One region of the Variovorax atrisoli genome, then DNA from elsewhere that is predicted to be linked to it. Evidence: predicted binding sites of a transcription regulator. Region 1 holds the regulator's gene; each other region holds the start of a gene.
The links. Region 1 encodes LexA, which represses DNA repair genes until DNA is damaged. Its sites were predicted from a motif close to ACTGTATNNNNATACAGT; they were not measured.
Positions count from the first base shown of each region.

Region 2: FHY06_RS29105 (PA0069 family radical SAM protein) is a predicted target of LexA. The motif match lies at 2,433-2,450, and genes of this name have one in related genera.
Region 3: imuA (translesion DNA synthesis-associated protein ImuA) is a predicted target of LexA. The motif match lies at 2,687-2,704, and genes of this name have one in related genera.

Region 1 covers NZ_JACIBG010000001.1:921,926-926,935, forward strand. The annotation lists gene adk (adenylate kinase) at 96-752, shown strand; gene FHY06_RS04405 (asparaginase) at 816-1,781, opposite strand; gene lexA (transcriptional repressor LexA) at 1,855-2,538, shown strand; gene FHY06_RS04415 (hypothetical protein) at 2,687-3,064, shown strand; gene FHY06_RS04420 (D-2-hydroxyacid dehydrogenase family protein) at 3,177-4,184, shown strand; gene FHY06_RS04425 (MFS transporter) at 4,181-5,010, shown strand, end outside.
Region 2 covers NZ_JACIBG010000010.1:44,437-49,446, forward strand. The annotation lists gene FHY06_RS29085 (SRPBCC family protein) at 1-241, opposite strand, end outside; gene FHY06_RS29090 (SAM-dependent methyltransferase) at 298-1,245, opposite strand; gene FHY06_RS29095 (thiol-disulfide oxidoreductase DCC family protein) at 1,275-1,697, opposite strand; gene FHY06_RS29100 (GbsR/MarR family transcriptional regulator) at 1,758-2,354, opposite strand; gene FHY06_RS29105 (PA0069 family radical SAM protein) at 2,479-3,573, shown strand; gene FHY06_RS29110 (RNA methyltransferase) at 3,661-4,704, shown strand; gene FHY06_RS29115 (alpha/beta fold hydrolase) at 4,757-5,010, opposite strand, start outside.
Region 3 covers NZ_JACIBG010000001.1:1,273,987-1,278,996, forward strand. The annotation lists gene FHY06_RS06035 (error-prone DNA polymerase) at 1-531, opposite strand, end outside; gene FHY06_RS06040 (Y-family DNA polymerase) at 524-1,897, opposite strand; gene imuA (translesion DNA synthesis-associated protein ImuA) at 1,866-2,672, opposite strand; gene FHY06_RS06050 (CmcJ/NvfI family oxidoreductase) at 2,857-3,693, shown strand; gene FHY06_RS06055 (2-hydroxychromene-2-carboxylate isomerase) at 3,690-4,298, shown strand; gene FHY06_RS06060 (LysR substrate-binding domain-containing protein) at 4,287-5,010, opposite strand, start outside.

The DNA of each region.
Region 1 (5,010 bases):
CGCATGCTATCCTCGAAGCAACTCCGCCCAGCCCAGCCCAGCCATGGGGCCGAAGCTCGGCGCGACACAAGATCTAAGAACCGTCCGAGGACACCATGAGACTAATTTTGCTGGGCGCGCCCGGGGCGGGCAAAGGCACGCAAGCGGCCTTCATTTGCCAGAAATACAGAATTCCCCAGATTTCCACGGGCGACATGCTGCGCGCAGCCGTCAAGGCCGGCACGCCGCTCGGACTGCAGGCCAAGGCGGTCATGGACGCCGGCGCTCTGGTCAGCGACGACCTGATCATCAACCTCGTAAAGGAACGCATCGCGCAGCCCGACTGTGCCAGCGGCTTCCTGTTCGACGGTTTTCCTCGCACCATCCCCCAGGCCGACGCCATGAAGGCGGCAGGCGTCAAGCTCGACTACGTGCTCGAGATCGACGTGCCCTTCAGCGACATCATCGAGCGCATGAGCGGCCGCCGTTCGCATCCGGCTTCGGGCCGCACTTACCACGTCAAGTTCAATCCGCCCAAGGTGGAAGGCAAGGACGACGTGACCGGCGAGGACCTGATCCAGCGCGAGGACGACAAGGAAGAAACCGTTCGCAAGCGGCTCGACGTGTACAGCCAGCAGACGCGTCCGCTGGTCGACTACTACTCGGCCTGGGCCAAGGCCGATCCGGCCGCGGCGCCGAAATACCGTGCCATCAAGGGCGTGGGCACGGTCGACGAGATCACCCAGCGTGCCTTGGCCGCGCTGAGCGGCTGATCGAAGCATCGACCGAGCATCCGACCCGCACCGAACCGCCCCTCCAGAGGGGCGGTTCTGCTTTCAGCCCAGCAACTCGAGCACCAGGGCGATTCGGGCCTTCACGGGCGTCAGCTCGCCCGCATCGCGAAGCAGGTCGCCCGTCTTCGGCAGGATGCGCCCGTTCGAGCAGCGCGTCGCGCGGAGCACTGCGATACCCGCATCCTGCGCCTTGAGCGCGACAGCTTCCAGCGCATGGTGCAAGGTGCCGTTGCCGGTGGTCGCCAGCACCAGTCCGCGCAGAGGGTCCGGTCCGCCCGCCTGAAGCAGTGCCTCTACCACGGCCCCGCTGGCGCCGGCGTGGCTCATCACGATCTCCACCCTTGGCCATTGCAGTTCGGCCGCTTCGAAGAGCTTCGCGACCGACATTCCGCCACCCTGCGGCCACGGCCGGACAAGGCGCACTTCGCCCTCCTCCACATAGCCCACGGGCCCCGCATCGCCCGAAGCGAAGGCGTCGAGCCGGTAGGTGTGGACCTTCTGAATGTCGACGCCGGAATGGATCGCACCGGCGCACACCACGGTCACGCCGCCCGCACCCCGGGTCGCGGCGACACCGATGGCGTCGCGCACGTTCTGGGGGCCGTCAGGCGACAGTGCGGTGGCCGGGCGCATCGCGCAGGTCAGCACCACCGGTTTGGAGGAGGCCAGCACCGAGTGCAGGAAGAAGGCCGTCTCCTCGATCGTGTCGGTGCCGTGGGTGATCACCACGCCTGCCACGTCGGGCTGCGCCAGCCAGTGCGCGCAGCGCCTGGCCAGTTGCTGCCAGATGGCGAAGGACATGTCCTTGCTGTCGACCTGCGCAACCTGCTCGGCCTCCAGTGTCACTCCTGCGGGCGCCTCGATGTCACCGAGCAGGTCGGCCACGCTCACCTGCGCGGCCGTGTAGCCGATGTTGTCGTCACTGCTGGCGGCGCGGCCCGCGATGGTGCCGCCGGTGCCCAAAACCACGACCCGACGTGGCAGCCCGGACGAAGAGGAATTGACCATGGCTTGTCAACTTCTAAAAACTGGTTAAAAATACAGGCACTGGATATCCAACCAGTGCCGCAAGGAACCACACATGCAGTTCGCCGTGAAGCTTACAGCCCGCCAGCAGCAGATCCTGGACCTCATCCAGAGTGCCATCGCCCGTACAGGTGCGCCGCCCACGCGCGCCGAAATCGCCAATGAACTCGGGTTCAAGTCCGCCAACGCCGCCGAAGAACACCTGCAGGCACTGGCTCGCAAGGGCGTCATCGAGCTGGTCAGCGGCACCTCGCGCGGCATCCGCCTCAAGGGCGACGCGCTGCGCTCTCTCAACGAAACGCGCCATCGCGAAGGCAACCAGTTCTCGCTCTCGCTGCCCGGAATGGCCCAGCTGGCGCTGCCGCTGATCGGTCGCGTCGCAGCCGGCTCGCCCATCCTGGCCCAGGAGCACGTCGACCAGACCTACTACGTCGAGAACACGCTGTTCCAGCGCCAGCCCGACTACCTGCTCAAGGTGCGCGGCATGTCGATGCGCGACGCCGGCATCATGGACGGCGACCTGCTCGCGGTACAGGCCACCAAGGAAGCACGCAACGGCCAGATCGTGGTCGCGCGCCTCGGCGACGAAGTAACGGTCAAGCGCCTGAAGCGCAACAAGCAGGTCATCGAGCTGCACGCCGAGAACCCCGACTACCCGACCATCATCGTGCAGCCCGGCGAGCCCTTCGAGATCGAGGGCCTCGCGGTCGGCCTCATCCGCAACACCATGCTGATGTAGGCCACGGCGGCCTGCTTTCCAGAGCAACAGCACCCCATCCGGCAGCGACAGGTGGCGGGCGTATGGCGAAGGTTCTTCGCCATCACCCTGTCGCAGCCGACTCAAGAAATCCTGCCTGTGTTCAACCTCATACTTTCTTGGAGTTCACATGGGAATCGCCCTCCTCGCCATCGCCGACATCTGGATGCCGCTGCAATCGCTGGCCAATCGACTGATGCCGGCGCGCCGCCCCTCCCGCCGCGGAGACCATCTCGACACCGCCGAATCTTCGGCTGGGCTGCGCTATGTGGCGGTTCGCCCTGCCTGTACCGCCCGCAGCAGCGGTACCACGCCATCCGAATCGGCCGCTCAGGCACGCCCTCTTCGCGTCGTCCGCGTGGTCGATGGCAAGGGACAGCAACGCGGCAACAACCGCATGGTGATCTCCGGCCGCATGGCCGACGTGTGCGCCGAACTCGACCGGCTGGCCGCCTTGGAAGCCGCCGAGACCATGGCCGCCGCGCCTCGCTCGACGCGACTGCATTGAGCCTGAACCGAGCCCTTTAGCGGGCTCCTGACGCCCTGCGATCGGCTGCGGGGCGGGTATCCAAACGTTTGCCGGCGCGACATTCCAATGCTGCGAGGCACAATGGCGTGCCATGAACATTGTGATCCTCGACGATTACCAGGACGCCGTACGCAAGCTGCGCTGCGCTTCCAAGCTGGACGCATACGCGGCCAAGGTCTATACCAACACGGTGAAGGGCATTGGACAGTTGTCGGTTCGCCTCAAGGACGCCGACGTGATCGTGCTGATCCGCGAGCGCACCCAGATCTCGCGCCAGCTGATCGAAAAGCTCCCGAAGCTCAAGCTCATTTCCCAGACCGGACGCGTGGCCGGGCACATCGACGTCGCGGCCTGCACCGAGCGGGGCGTGGCGGTGGCAGAGGGCTCCGGCTCTCCCCAGGCGCCCGCCGAGCTCACCTGGGCACTCATCATGGCGGCCATGCGCCGGCTGCCGCAGTACATCAGCAACCTCAAACATGGCGCCTGGCAGCAGTCGGGCCTGAAGTCGGCCTCCATGCCGCCCAACTTCGGCATCGGCTCGGTGCTCAAGGGCAAGACGCTGTGCATCTGGGGCTACGGGCGCATCGGCCAACTGGTCGCGCGCTACGGACAGGCTTTCGGCATGCAGGTCGTGATCTGGGGCCGTGAAGCCAGCTGCGCCAAGGCGCGTTCCGACGGTTTCCAGGTGGCCCAGAACCGCCATGAGTTCTTCGCTGCGGCCGACGTGCTGTCGGTCCACCTGCGGCTCAACGAAGAGACCAACGGCCTCATCACGCTCGAAGACCTCTCGCGCATGAAGCCGACCGCCCTGTTCGTGAACACCTCCCGCGCGGAACTGGTCGAGGCCGACGCCCTTCTCGCGGCCCTCAACCGCGGCCGCCCCGGGCTCGCGGCCGTCGACGTGTTCGAGAGCGAGCCGCCGCTGCAGGGCCACGCGCTGCTGCGCCTCGAGAACTGCATCTGCACGCCGCACATCGGCTACGTCGAGCAGGAAAGCTACGAGAGCTATTTCGGCCAGGCCTTCGACAACGTCGTGAGTTTCATCAAGGGCAACCCCACCAACATCGTGAATCCCGGCGCGCTGCAGGTCCGCCGGTGAGCCAGCCGGCGCCACAGAGAGCGCTCTGGGCGCTGCTTGCCGGCAACTTCGTGATCGGCACGGGCGTGATGGTCGTGCCCGGTACGCTCAACGAGATCAGCGCCTCGCTCTCGGTCACGGCCGCCACGGCCGGGCAGTTGATCACTGCCGCCGCCGCGGTCATGTGCGTAGGCGCGCCGCTGCTGGCAGCCGCAGTGGCCGGATGGGACCGGCGCCAGCTTCTCGCCCTCACCCTGCTCTGGTATGCCTTCGGCCACGTGGCCTGCGCGCTGATGCCCAGCTTCGGCGCGCTGCTGCCGGCGCGCATGCTCACGGTGATCGCGCCGGCCATCTTCACGCCCCAGGCCGCCGCCTGCGCCGGCCTGCTGGTGCCGCCGGAGCATCGCGGGCGGGCCGTCACCTTCGTCTTTCTCGGCTGGTCGATGGCCTCGGTGCTGGGACTGCCCATCGGCGCGCTGATCGGCGGGCATCTTGGCTGGCGCATGGCTTTCGGCGCGATTGCGGCGCTCAGTGTCGCGAGCGCGACATCGGTGTGGCTCACCTTGCCGAACGGCATCCGTCCTGCCGCGCTGACGGCTGCTGCATGGTCGCGCGTGCTGCGCAGCCCTGTGCTGATGGGCATCGTCTCGGTCACGGCGCTGCAGGGCGCGGGCCAGTTCGTGCTCTTCAGCTACTTCGGGCCAATCCTCAAGCAGAGCTACGGTGCCGACGCCACCACACTCAGCGTGATGTGGGCGCTGTTCGGCGTGTGCGGGCTGGTGGGCAACATGCTGGTCAGCCGATTCATCGACCGCGTGGGCGCCGGGCGCATGGTGCTCGTCACCAC
Region 2 (5,010 bases), on a different contig from region 1:
CGCCGCACACGGCGGGCACGAAGTAAACGAAGGAAGCCAGCATGGCCGAGTAGGGCTTGCCGGGCGCGCTGCTGAAGAACAGGCGCAGCACGAGCGCGACCGCCGCGCCGATGGCCATCGGCCAGAACCAGCCGAAGGGCATGCCGCGAACGGGCCTGGGCCGTGCTTCTTCGTTCGGCGCGGGCTGCGGCTGGTTGGGGGGCAGCTCGGCGAGCCTGCTGTCTTCGGAGTCGTTCTGCATGGAAGGCTCTTCTCCTCTGTCTGTACGTCTGTCTTGTTTGTGTTGCTGTCGAGCCCTCAGTCGGCGCGGCGGGTGGCGGTGACGATGCAGTAGTCGAAGTCGCGCCAGAACATGCCCAGCGCCAGGGCGCAGTAGCTCGCCACGATGTGCTTGCGCCGCCACGGGCTGAGCCTGCCGCGTGCCTTCCAGAGCTCGGCCAGCGTGAAGCGGGTGGCCAGCACCGGGATGTGCAGCGCGCTCGGCGCCACGCGCCAGCGCAGCGACTTCACCTCGACATCCTCGAAGCCATGGGCATGCAGCGCAGCCACGAAGTCTTCGCGCACGGCCAGCGTGGGCACGGCCCAGCTGTCGGCCCACAGGCGGTGCAGCCAGCCAGCGATGCCGCCGGGCTTGCGTCGAAGCAGGAAGCCGTCGACCACCGCGAGGCGCGCGCCGGGCTTCAGCAGGCGCGCAACTTCGCGGACGAAGTCGGCCTTGTCGGTGCCGGCGGCATAGCAGGCGCTTTCGAGCGCCCATGCGCCGTCGGCCTGGGCGGCGGGCAGGCCGGTGCGGGTGTAGTCGGCCTCGATGTGGGCCATGCGGTGTGCCACGCCCGCGGCGGCGTCGAGCTTCGCGGCGATGCGGTTCTGCACGGCCACGTTGGTCACGGTGACGGCATAGAGCGACGCATGGTCGCCGACCAGCGTGCGCGCGGTGGCGCCGGCGCCGCAGCCCATGTCGATCACGCATCGGTGGATGTCGCCGCCCGAGAGTGCGGCGTCGATGCGCAGCGCACGGCCGACCATGCGGTTCATCTCGACCAGCATGCCTTCGCGGCGCAGCGGGTTCAGGCCCGCGCGCCAGAAGCCGAAGTGCATGTTGTAGCTGGGGCTCCAGGCGCTGTAGTCGGTTGCTACCTCGGTGAAGTAGTCCTGGGTGTCTTCGGGGGTGAGAGTGTTCTCGGAGTGGCTGTGCGCGCGAGTCTCGTGCGGCAGGCGGAAGTCGGGCTGGAATACGGTCGGCATGGCGGTTCCCTCGGGTGGTCGTTTCTTCTTCAGATGCGGCAGTTGCCGTCATTGCAGGACGGCGCGACGCGCCCCGCCAGCCTCGCGGCCAGCCAGCGTGGAATGCGGTAGCGGTTGCGCGCCAGCAGCGCATAGGCGCGATCGGCCAGCGGCGCGACCAGCGGCAGGTCGAGCAGCACGCCGCCGCTGGACAGGCCCACCGCCGCGCGGCAGATGCGGATCGCCGGCACGCCGACGTGCACACGGCCTTCGGCGTCGACGACGTGGATGGCGGCCATCAGCGTCTCGCGCGGTGCAGGGCCGCTTGTGAAATCGGCTGGCGAGCAGTCGACCAGATTCAGCCGGCCCGCCGTGTCGCGTGCCTTGAGCGCGCCCATTTCGGCGGAGCAGATCGCGCAGCTCGCATCGAAATAGATCGTCAGAGGGGGGACTGGAACGGCGGTGCGGCTCATGTTGTTCCTTGTTATCGATATTTCTGTCAAAACAGAAATTAACGGGCAAAAAAAGAGACCTCAGATCATGGGAAGGCTGGCATGGTGCGCGTCCGGGTCTTCGCCCTTGCCCGCGCCCTTGCCGCCTTGCGACGAATCGCCGCGCACGAACTTCTGCACGCTCGCGCCGAGCGTCAGCACCTTGTCGAGCGTGCCAGGCGACAGCCGCAGCATTTCGTCGGCCCAGGTGGCGAGCTTTTCCATGAGCTCCAGCGTCGAGCGGATGCGGTCCTGCGCATCGGCGGGCTCTTTCTGGAAGTCGGGGCTGGCCACGAGCTCGCGCAGCACGCGCACCGTGGGGTCGAACTCGCGCTCCTTGCGCTCGCGAACGACGGTGCGGAACAGCTCCCACACGTCGACGCTGGTCTCGAAGTAGTCGCGCCGGTCGCCCAGTGTGTGGGTCACGCGGACCAGGTTCCAGGCCTGCAGCTCCTTCAAGCTGTTGCTGATGTTGGAGCGGGCCACGCCGAGGGTTTCGCACAGCTCTTCGGCGTTCATGGGCTTGCCGTGGGCGAAGAGCAGGGCATGGATCTGCGAGACGGTGCGGTTCACGCCCCACAGCGAGCCCATTTCGCCCCAGTGCAGGACGAACTTGCGTTGGATGTCGGTGAGTTCCATGGCGCCGAGTTTAGGATTCTCGAAATTTCTGTCAAGACAGAAATTAAAAATTCGGCAGCGACGGTGAATCGGTGGAATACTGTATGAATAAACAGTTAATCGAGTTGCCAAGGAATCGCCGACCATGCCAGCCGCCTTCATTCCCATCCACGCCATCAAGGGCCGCGGCGCGGCCACGCACATCGCGCACCGCTTCTCCAAGGACGAGCGCAACGCCTTCGACGACGGCTGGGGCACGCTGGAGGAAGGCGCGGCCGAAGCCGAGGAGCTCCAGCCCATCGCCACCGAGGTGCGCTTCGAGGACGTGAAGTCGGCGCTCAACGAGAACGACTCGCCCGACATCTACTTCGACCGCTCGATCAACCCGTACCGGGGATGCGAGCACGGCTGCATCTACTGCTTCGCGCGTCCGACCCACAGCTACCTCAACCTGTCGCCCGGCCTCGACTTCGAGACCAAGCTGATCGCCAAGCGCAACATCGTCGAGGTGCTGCGCGCCGAACTCGGGCGCCGCAGCTATCGCCCGAACTACATCGCCATCGGCACCGCCACCGACTGCTACCAGCCCATCGAGCGCGAGCTGCGGCTCACGCGCTCGGTGATCGAGCTGCTGAGCGAGGCGCGGCATCCGTTCGCGCTGGTCACCAAGTCGAGCGCCGTCGAGCGCGACCTCGACCTGATCGCGCCCATGGCGGCCGACCATCTGGCGGCCGTGTACGTCACCGTGACCACGCTCGACGGCGACCTCGCCCGCAAGCTGGAGCCCCGCGCGGCCGCACCGCACCGCCGGCTGCGCACCATCCGCGCGCTCACCGAGGCCGGCGTGCCGGTGGGAGTGAGCGTGGCGCCGCAGATTCCCTTCGTCACCGAAGACATGGAGCAGGTACTCGAGGCCGCCTGGGAGGCGGGCGCGCGCAGCGCCTTCTATACGGTGGTGCGGCTGCCCTGGGAGGTGGCGCCGCTCTTCAAGGAGTGGCTGGCGCTGCACTACCCGCAGCGCGCCGACCGCATCATGGCGCGCATCCGCGAGATGCGCGGCGGCAAGGACTACGACGCCGACTTCGCCACCCGCATGAAGGGCTCGGGCCTGTGGGCCGACCTGATCCACCAGCGTTTCCAGAAGGCCGCGAACCGCCTGGGCTACAACCGCGAGCGCATCCCGCTCGATCTTTCCGCGTTCCGGCCGCCGGGGGCTGCGGGGCAGGGCAGCCTGTTCTAGAGGTGCACAATCCGGGGCTTGTCGACCACCCCGCAGCGCACCCGGTACGCCCGGCATGCGCGCAGAGCCTCCAGCCCCAGAGGGCGCATGCGAATCCACGAACTGAAAGAGCGGCTGCGAAAAGCCGGAGCCGGCCCCAGCCACGAACAGCGCATCCTGCGGCTGTGGTCCCACGCCCTGCCCAGGAACAGCGGCAGGCGCCTGCCCGCGAGCTTCTTTCCCGCGCCGCTGATGGAGGCGCTGCCTGCCATCGAGGCCGAGCTGGCGGGGCTGGCGCGCGTGGTCGCGGCGCATCCGGGTGCCGATGGCTCTGAGAGGCTGCTGGTGGCCCTCGCCGACGGCCAGACCGTCGAAAGCGTGCTGCTGCCGCGCGATGGGCTCTGCGTCTCGTCGCAGGTGGGCTGCGCGGTCGGCTGCCAGTTCTGCATGACGGGCCGCGACGGCCTGCTGCGCCAGGTCGGAAGCGCCGAGATCATTGCCCAGGTCGCGCTCGCGCGCATGCGCAGGCCGGTGCGCAAGGTGGTGTTCATGGGCATGGGCGAGCCGGCGCACAACATGGACAACGTGCTCGAAGCCATCGAGCTGCTCGGCACCGTGGGCAACGTCGGCTACAAGAACCTGGTGTTCTCCACGGTGGGCGATCCGCGCGTGTTCGAGCGACTCGCCAAGGAGCGCGTGAGGCCCGCGCTGGCGCTCTCGCTGCACACCACCAAGGCCGAGCTGCGCAGGAAGCTGCTTCCGCGCGCGCCCGGCATGACGCCCGAGGAGCTGGTCGAGGCTGGCGAACGCTATGCGCGTGCCAGCGGGTACCCGATCCAGTACCAGTGGACGCTGCTCGAAGGCGTGAACGACGGGCAGGACGAGATCGACGGCATCGTGCGGCTGCTCTCTGGCAAGTGGGGCGTGCTGAACATGATTCCCTTCAACGCCGTGGATGGCGTGGCGTTCAACCGTCCGTCGTGGGAGCGCTGCAAGCAGATCGCCCGCACGCTGCACGAGCGCGGCATTCTCACGAAGCTGCGGCAGTCGGCGGGGCAGGACATCGACGGCGGGTGCGGGCAGTTGAGGGCGCGTGCCGCCGAGGCGGCCGAGGTCGCGATAACGATCCGCCGGATCGAAGCGCAGCGCTGAGGAAGCGAAGAAGGAAAGCGGCGCTCCGGCCGCCTGTCGCCTGGCGCCTGCCTCAGGCGAAAGAGGCCATCCAGTCGCGGATCTTGTCGGGTCCCTCGACCATCACGTTGTGGCCGTGCGCACCGAGGTCCATGGCGTCGGGATCGAGAGAGCGGGTCTGCGCCAGCGTCACCATCGCATCGTCGCCGCCGCGGGCGAGATGGACGGGGCAGCGCGCCAGCGACATCAGTTCGGACAGCGGCGGCTTGCCGACCGCATTGGCGCGCGGATCCATCGCCAGGCGCCAGCTCTCGCCTTCTCGGGCGA
Region 3 (5,010 bases), 350 kb from region 1:
CACGAAAAGAACCTGGCAATGCTGCAGCGAGGCCACGTCGCTTTCTTCCCAGCTCACGCGGTACTCGCCCTTGGGCAGCTCGGTGTTGCGCGCGGCGGTGATGAACTCGCAGAGGTTGCCCCAGCCCTCGGTGTCGTCCGCGATCACCACGAGCCTGAAGCGCTCGAAGCGGAACTCGCTGCCGAACAGCAGGCGGAAGGTCGGGTTGCGCGGGATCTTCGGCTCGTCGGGGTTCTCGCGCTCGTATTCGTCGAGCTTGTGCTCCATGCCGCGCAGGCAGACATGCGCCCGCACGATGCCGGCCACTGAGCACTCGTCGGTGATGGCCAGCGCCTTGTAGCCGAGCTGGTAGGCCCGGTCCACGATGTCCTCGGGCGTCGAAGCGCCACGCTGAAAGCTGAAGTTGGTCAGGCAGTGCAACTCCGCGTAGTCGGGCAACTCGAGCGAAGGCGCCTTGCGCAACGGCACCGGCAGCGCATGCACCTTGGCGGGCTGCCGCCTGCTCTCCTGCTTGTCGCTCAGCTCAGGCATAGAAGCCCTGCAGGTACCAGCGGACCTCGCCGGAAGAAAAGCGCGCGGCGGGCCGCTCGCGGAAGATCCACACCAGCCCCGCCTCGGGGCTTTCCGCGACGTAGTAGTCGCGCATCGCGGGCTGGCCGCCCTCTTCCTTGTCGCCCCACCAGCCGGTTTCGACACGCTGCGGGCCGATCAGCCGGCTCAGCGGGCCGCGATAGCACGGGCGCTCGCCGTCCATCTCGAGCAGCAGCGGCTCGGACAGCAGCCATGGCGGGTAGACGGCATCGGGCTGCGAAGCTGCCGCGGCAGCCTCCTTCCGGCTCTTGTCGCCGGCCGGCTTCTCCTTTTCCTTCTCCTTCTGCAATGCAGGCCGCCATGCCTGCTTGCGCTCGGGCCGGTGGTCGGCCCGCGCCGACGGCACCACCACCTGCTGCGGCCCGAGCCGCACGCTGAGCCGCTCGACCATCTCGTGCAGCCTGTCGCCCTTGCGGTTGTCCTCCGGCAGGAAGCTGGTGCTGGCGCCGGCCCAAGGATCGGTCTCGAGCGTGCGCAGCCTGATCCAGCTCGCAGGCGCGGCCAGCGTGGCGAGGGCCAGCTTTTCGGACAGCAGCCGGCGCAGGTGCGCCATGTCCTGCGTGGGTTCTGCCGTGCGCACGGTGAGCTGCTCGTGTGGAGGCAGGTTCACGCCGTTGAGGCGCCGCAGGTCGAGCGTCCATTGCAACTCCAGCGCACGCGCGCCGCGCTGGCGGGCACGCAGCCAGAACTGCAGCGAGGTCAGCAGCCGATTGGCCGACCACATGAGCTCGGGCGCGGTCTCGGCCAGCGCCGGCAGCTCCAGCTTCTGCTCGAACACGTCGGGCAGCGTGAGCCACGAATGGCTTTCGGGGCGCAGGCCCCAGGCGATGTCGAGCGCCTCGCGAAGACCGGTGCCGAAGCGCCGCGTGAGGCCGCCGCGCGGCAGCGCAGCCACATCGCCCCAGCTGCGGCAACCCAGGCGCGCGAGCAGGTCGAGGTGCTCATGGGCGGCGGTCAAGGTGTCCAGCGGCAGGCCGGCGGGTATCTCCTTCGGCCGTTTCTCGTCCCGGGCGAACAGGCGCAGCCGCGCCAGCGCGATCAGGCTGGTGGGGCCCTGTGCGCCCAGCATGCGCGCGTCGGGCACGGGGTTGTCGGCCAGCAGCAGGCGCATCAGCGTCATGCGCCCGCCCCAGAGGCGCTCGCAGGCGGAGACTTCGAGCATCAGGGCTTCGTCGAGCCAGGCGACGTGGGGCGTGTACTTCAGGGCCCACCAGCCCAGGGACTCGGGCGTAGGCATCGCCGCCAGGGCTTCGGGCGTGTCGGTCGTACCGGCTTCAGGCAACCACCGCAAGGCGATCCAGTGCATCCGGGCCTCCTTTCCACGCGTCGATGCGCACCACCGTGGCCGAGGCTGCCGGCTCGCCCGCAGGGGCCACACCCTGCTGCTGCAGGCGCAGCTTGCGCCGCAGCCGGGCGGCGGCCAACAGCGCGGTCATGCGCTCGTTGCGCGCCGGCAGCATCACCGGCGCGGCCAGCGGCGGGCCTCGGCGCTTGAGGATGTGCAGTTCGATCTGCGACACGTCGGCTTCGCTGCGGTCGGCCTGGATGCGCAGCCGCGCGGGCGATGCCGACAGCGCCACCGACTCGGGCCGGCACACGAAGAGCAGTACCTCGTGCTGCGCGGCCGCCAGCTGCAGCCGACGCAGCTCGCCCACGCGCGCCTGCGGCAGCCAGGCCACGACGGCGGACACGTCGGCGCAGCGCAGCGCCTGTTCGCAGGCCCACAGCCGCGCGGCCGGGGCCTCGCTGCGCACCCACATCAGCGCCTCCACCGGCAGCCCCTGCGCCGCGAGCGAGGCGCCGCAGGGCTCGTAGGGCGCGCCGATCAGCACCACCGGCCCGCCCCGGGTGGCCACCGCCTGTGCCAGCGCCGGCAGCAGCAGCCGCCAGACATGGGCCTCCGGCGCGGGCAGCAGCAGTTCCGTCATCGCACCGACCGGCCAGCCGCCGCCCGGCAGCTCGGCGTCGAGCGCCGCATGGCCGGTGGCGACGACCTGAGCGTCGGCCAGGCCGAGTTCATCGGCATGCCAGACGCCACGGCCCGCGGCAGCGGAAAAGGAATCGAGGAAAGGAAGGCCCATGGTGATGACTGTTAACTGTATTTTCATACAGTATTTCGCAGCCTACAACAGGAACGCCGCTTTCCCTGTTTTTCTTCTTTACAGCCGACTTTCACATTCCCAATGCTCATGCGAAGGCGCCAAAAAGTCGTTTGAGCCCGAGGCGCCGCCTCGCTCCAATGGACCCATCCAAAGGAGCCATCGCATGACCACCCAGAGCACCGTCACCGCAGGCCTGAACTACCTCCAGCCTTCCGCCCTGCGCCCCTTCAGCTACACCTTCCAGCCGCCGCCAGACACGCCTTGGGAAAGCGGCAGCTACGAACTGCGCCCCATGCCGATCGCCGACGCGCGCACCGCCGCCACGCCGCCCGACATCGAGCGTGAGGGTTTCGTGCTGCGCGACGCGCCCACGGCAGTGCGCGACTTCCTCGACGACGCGGAGGTCACCGCCGTCTACCACCGCGAGGTGGCCGAGCTGGCGCTGGCCGTCACCGGCGGCGCACGCGCCTTCGTGTTCGACCACCTGGTGCGCCGGCGCGAGGCCGACCGCACCGCTTTAAGCTTCGGCCGCCGCGCGACCGACGGCCGGGCCGCCGCCAACGGGCGCATCCATAACGACTACACCGAGGAATCCGGCCGCCGCAGGCTCGCATTGGTGCTGACCGATCCCGAAGAGGCCGCGGCCGTGCGCCGCTACTGCATCGTCAATGTCTGGCGCTCGATCAAGGGGCCGGTGCTCGACACGCCGCTGGCCGTGTGCGACGCGCGCTCCGTGATGGCGAAGGACCTGGTCAGCGCCGAGGTGCGCTATCCGCGCCGCACCGGCGAGATCTACCTGGCGACGCATTCGCCCACGCACCGCTGGTCGTACTTCTCCGCGATGGACCGGCACGAGGCGCTGGTCTTCAAGCAGTACGACTCGCAGCTCGGCGGCGTCTCGCGCTACACCCCGCACGCTGCCTTCGACCATCCCGAAACGCCTGCCGACGCGCCGCTGCGCGAGAGCATCGAGGCCCGCTGCCTGGTGGTGTTCGAATGAGCGCCGCCATCGAGTTCTGGTTCGACTTCGGCAGCAACTACAGCTACCTGAGCACCATGCGCATCGAGGCCGAAGCCGCCGCGCACGGCATCGCCGTCCGCTGGCGGCCCTTCCTGCTGGGGCCGATCTTCCGCTCCTTCGGCTGGGAGTCGTCGCCCTTCGTGCTGCAGAAGGAAAAGGGCGACTACACCTGGAAGGACATGGCCCGCCAGTGCCGCAAGTACGGCCTGCCGTGGCAGCGGCCGAGCCACTTTCCGCGCCCTGCCGTGCTGCCGCTTCGCATCGCGCTGGTGGGTGCCTCGCAGCCGTGGATGGGCGAGTTCTGCCGCCGCACCATGTCGATGAACTTCGCCGAGGACCGCGACATCGATTCGCCCCAGGCCATGCACGAGCTGCTGGGCTCCCTTGGCCTGCCGGCGCACCGCGTCATCGAGGAGGCGCTGTCGGACGCCAACAAGCTGCGGCTGCGGCGGCAGACCGAGACGGCGGCCGAGAAAGGCATCTTCGGCGCGCCCACCTTCTTCGTGGACGACGAGATGTTCTGGGGCAACGACCGGCTCGACGAGGCGATCGCGTTCTGCAAGGCGCAGGCCTCAGCCGACTGACGACCTTCGCGCCTCGTCCACCAGCCATTCGGCGACGTGGCGCACGTCCTCGCGCGGCGACTCCTCGGCCTGGATCAGCCAGTAGGCGTGGCCCGAAGGCTGCGCCGGCGAGGGCGCCGCGATGCGCACCAGCCTGCTGTCGTCGAGCAGCGGCTGGATCAGCTCCAGCCGCCCCAGCGCCAGGCCCTGCCCGGCCAGTGCGGCCTGGATCAGCTGGTCGTACTGGTTGAAGTGCAGCACCGCCTGCGGCTTCGCGTCGGCCCAGCCCACCGACGCGAGCCAGTCCTTCCACTGCAGCCAGGGGTGCTGTGGATCGTCGAAGGCCAGAAGGCACTGGCCGGACAGCACACCGGGCCCATCGAGCGAGCGCAGCCCGAGCGAGGGATGCGCCACCGGTGCCACCGTCTCCCCGAAGAGCCGCACCGCGCCGGCCGGCGCCAGCGCGGGCGTGGTGTATCGGATGGCCAGGTCGATGCCGTCGTTGCGCAGGTCGGCCAGCCGGTTGTTGGAGGACACGCGCACGTCCACGCCCGGATGCAGCTTCTGCACCCTGCCCAGCCGCGGCAGCAGCCACAGCCCGGTCATGCCGATGCTCGCGCTCAGCGTCACGGGGCGCTGCTCGCCGGACCGGCTGATGCCGCCCATCACGTCCTGCAGTTGCTGCACCGCGCCGTCGGCGCTGCGAAAGAGCCGCTCGCCCTCGGGCGTGAAC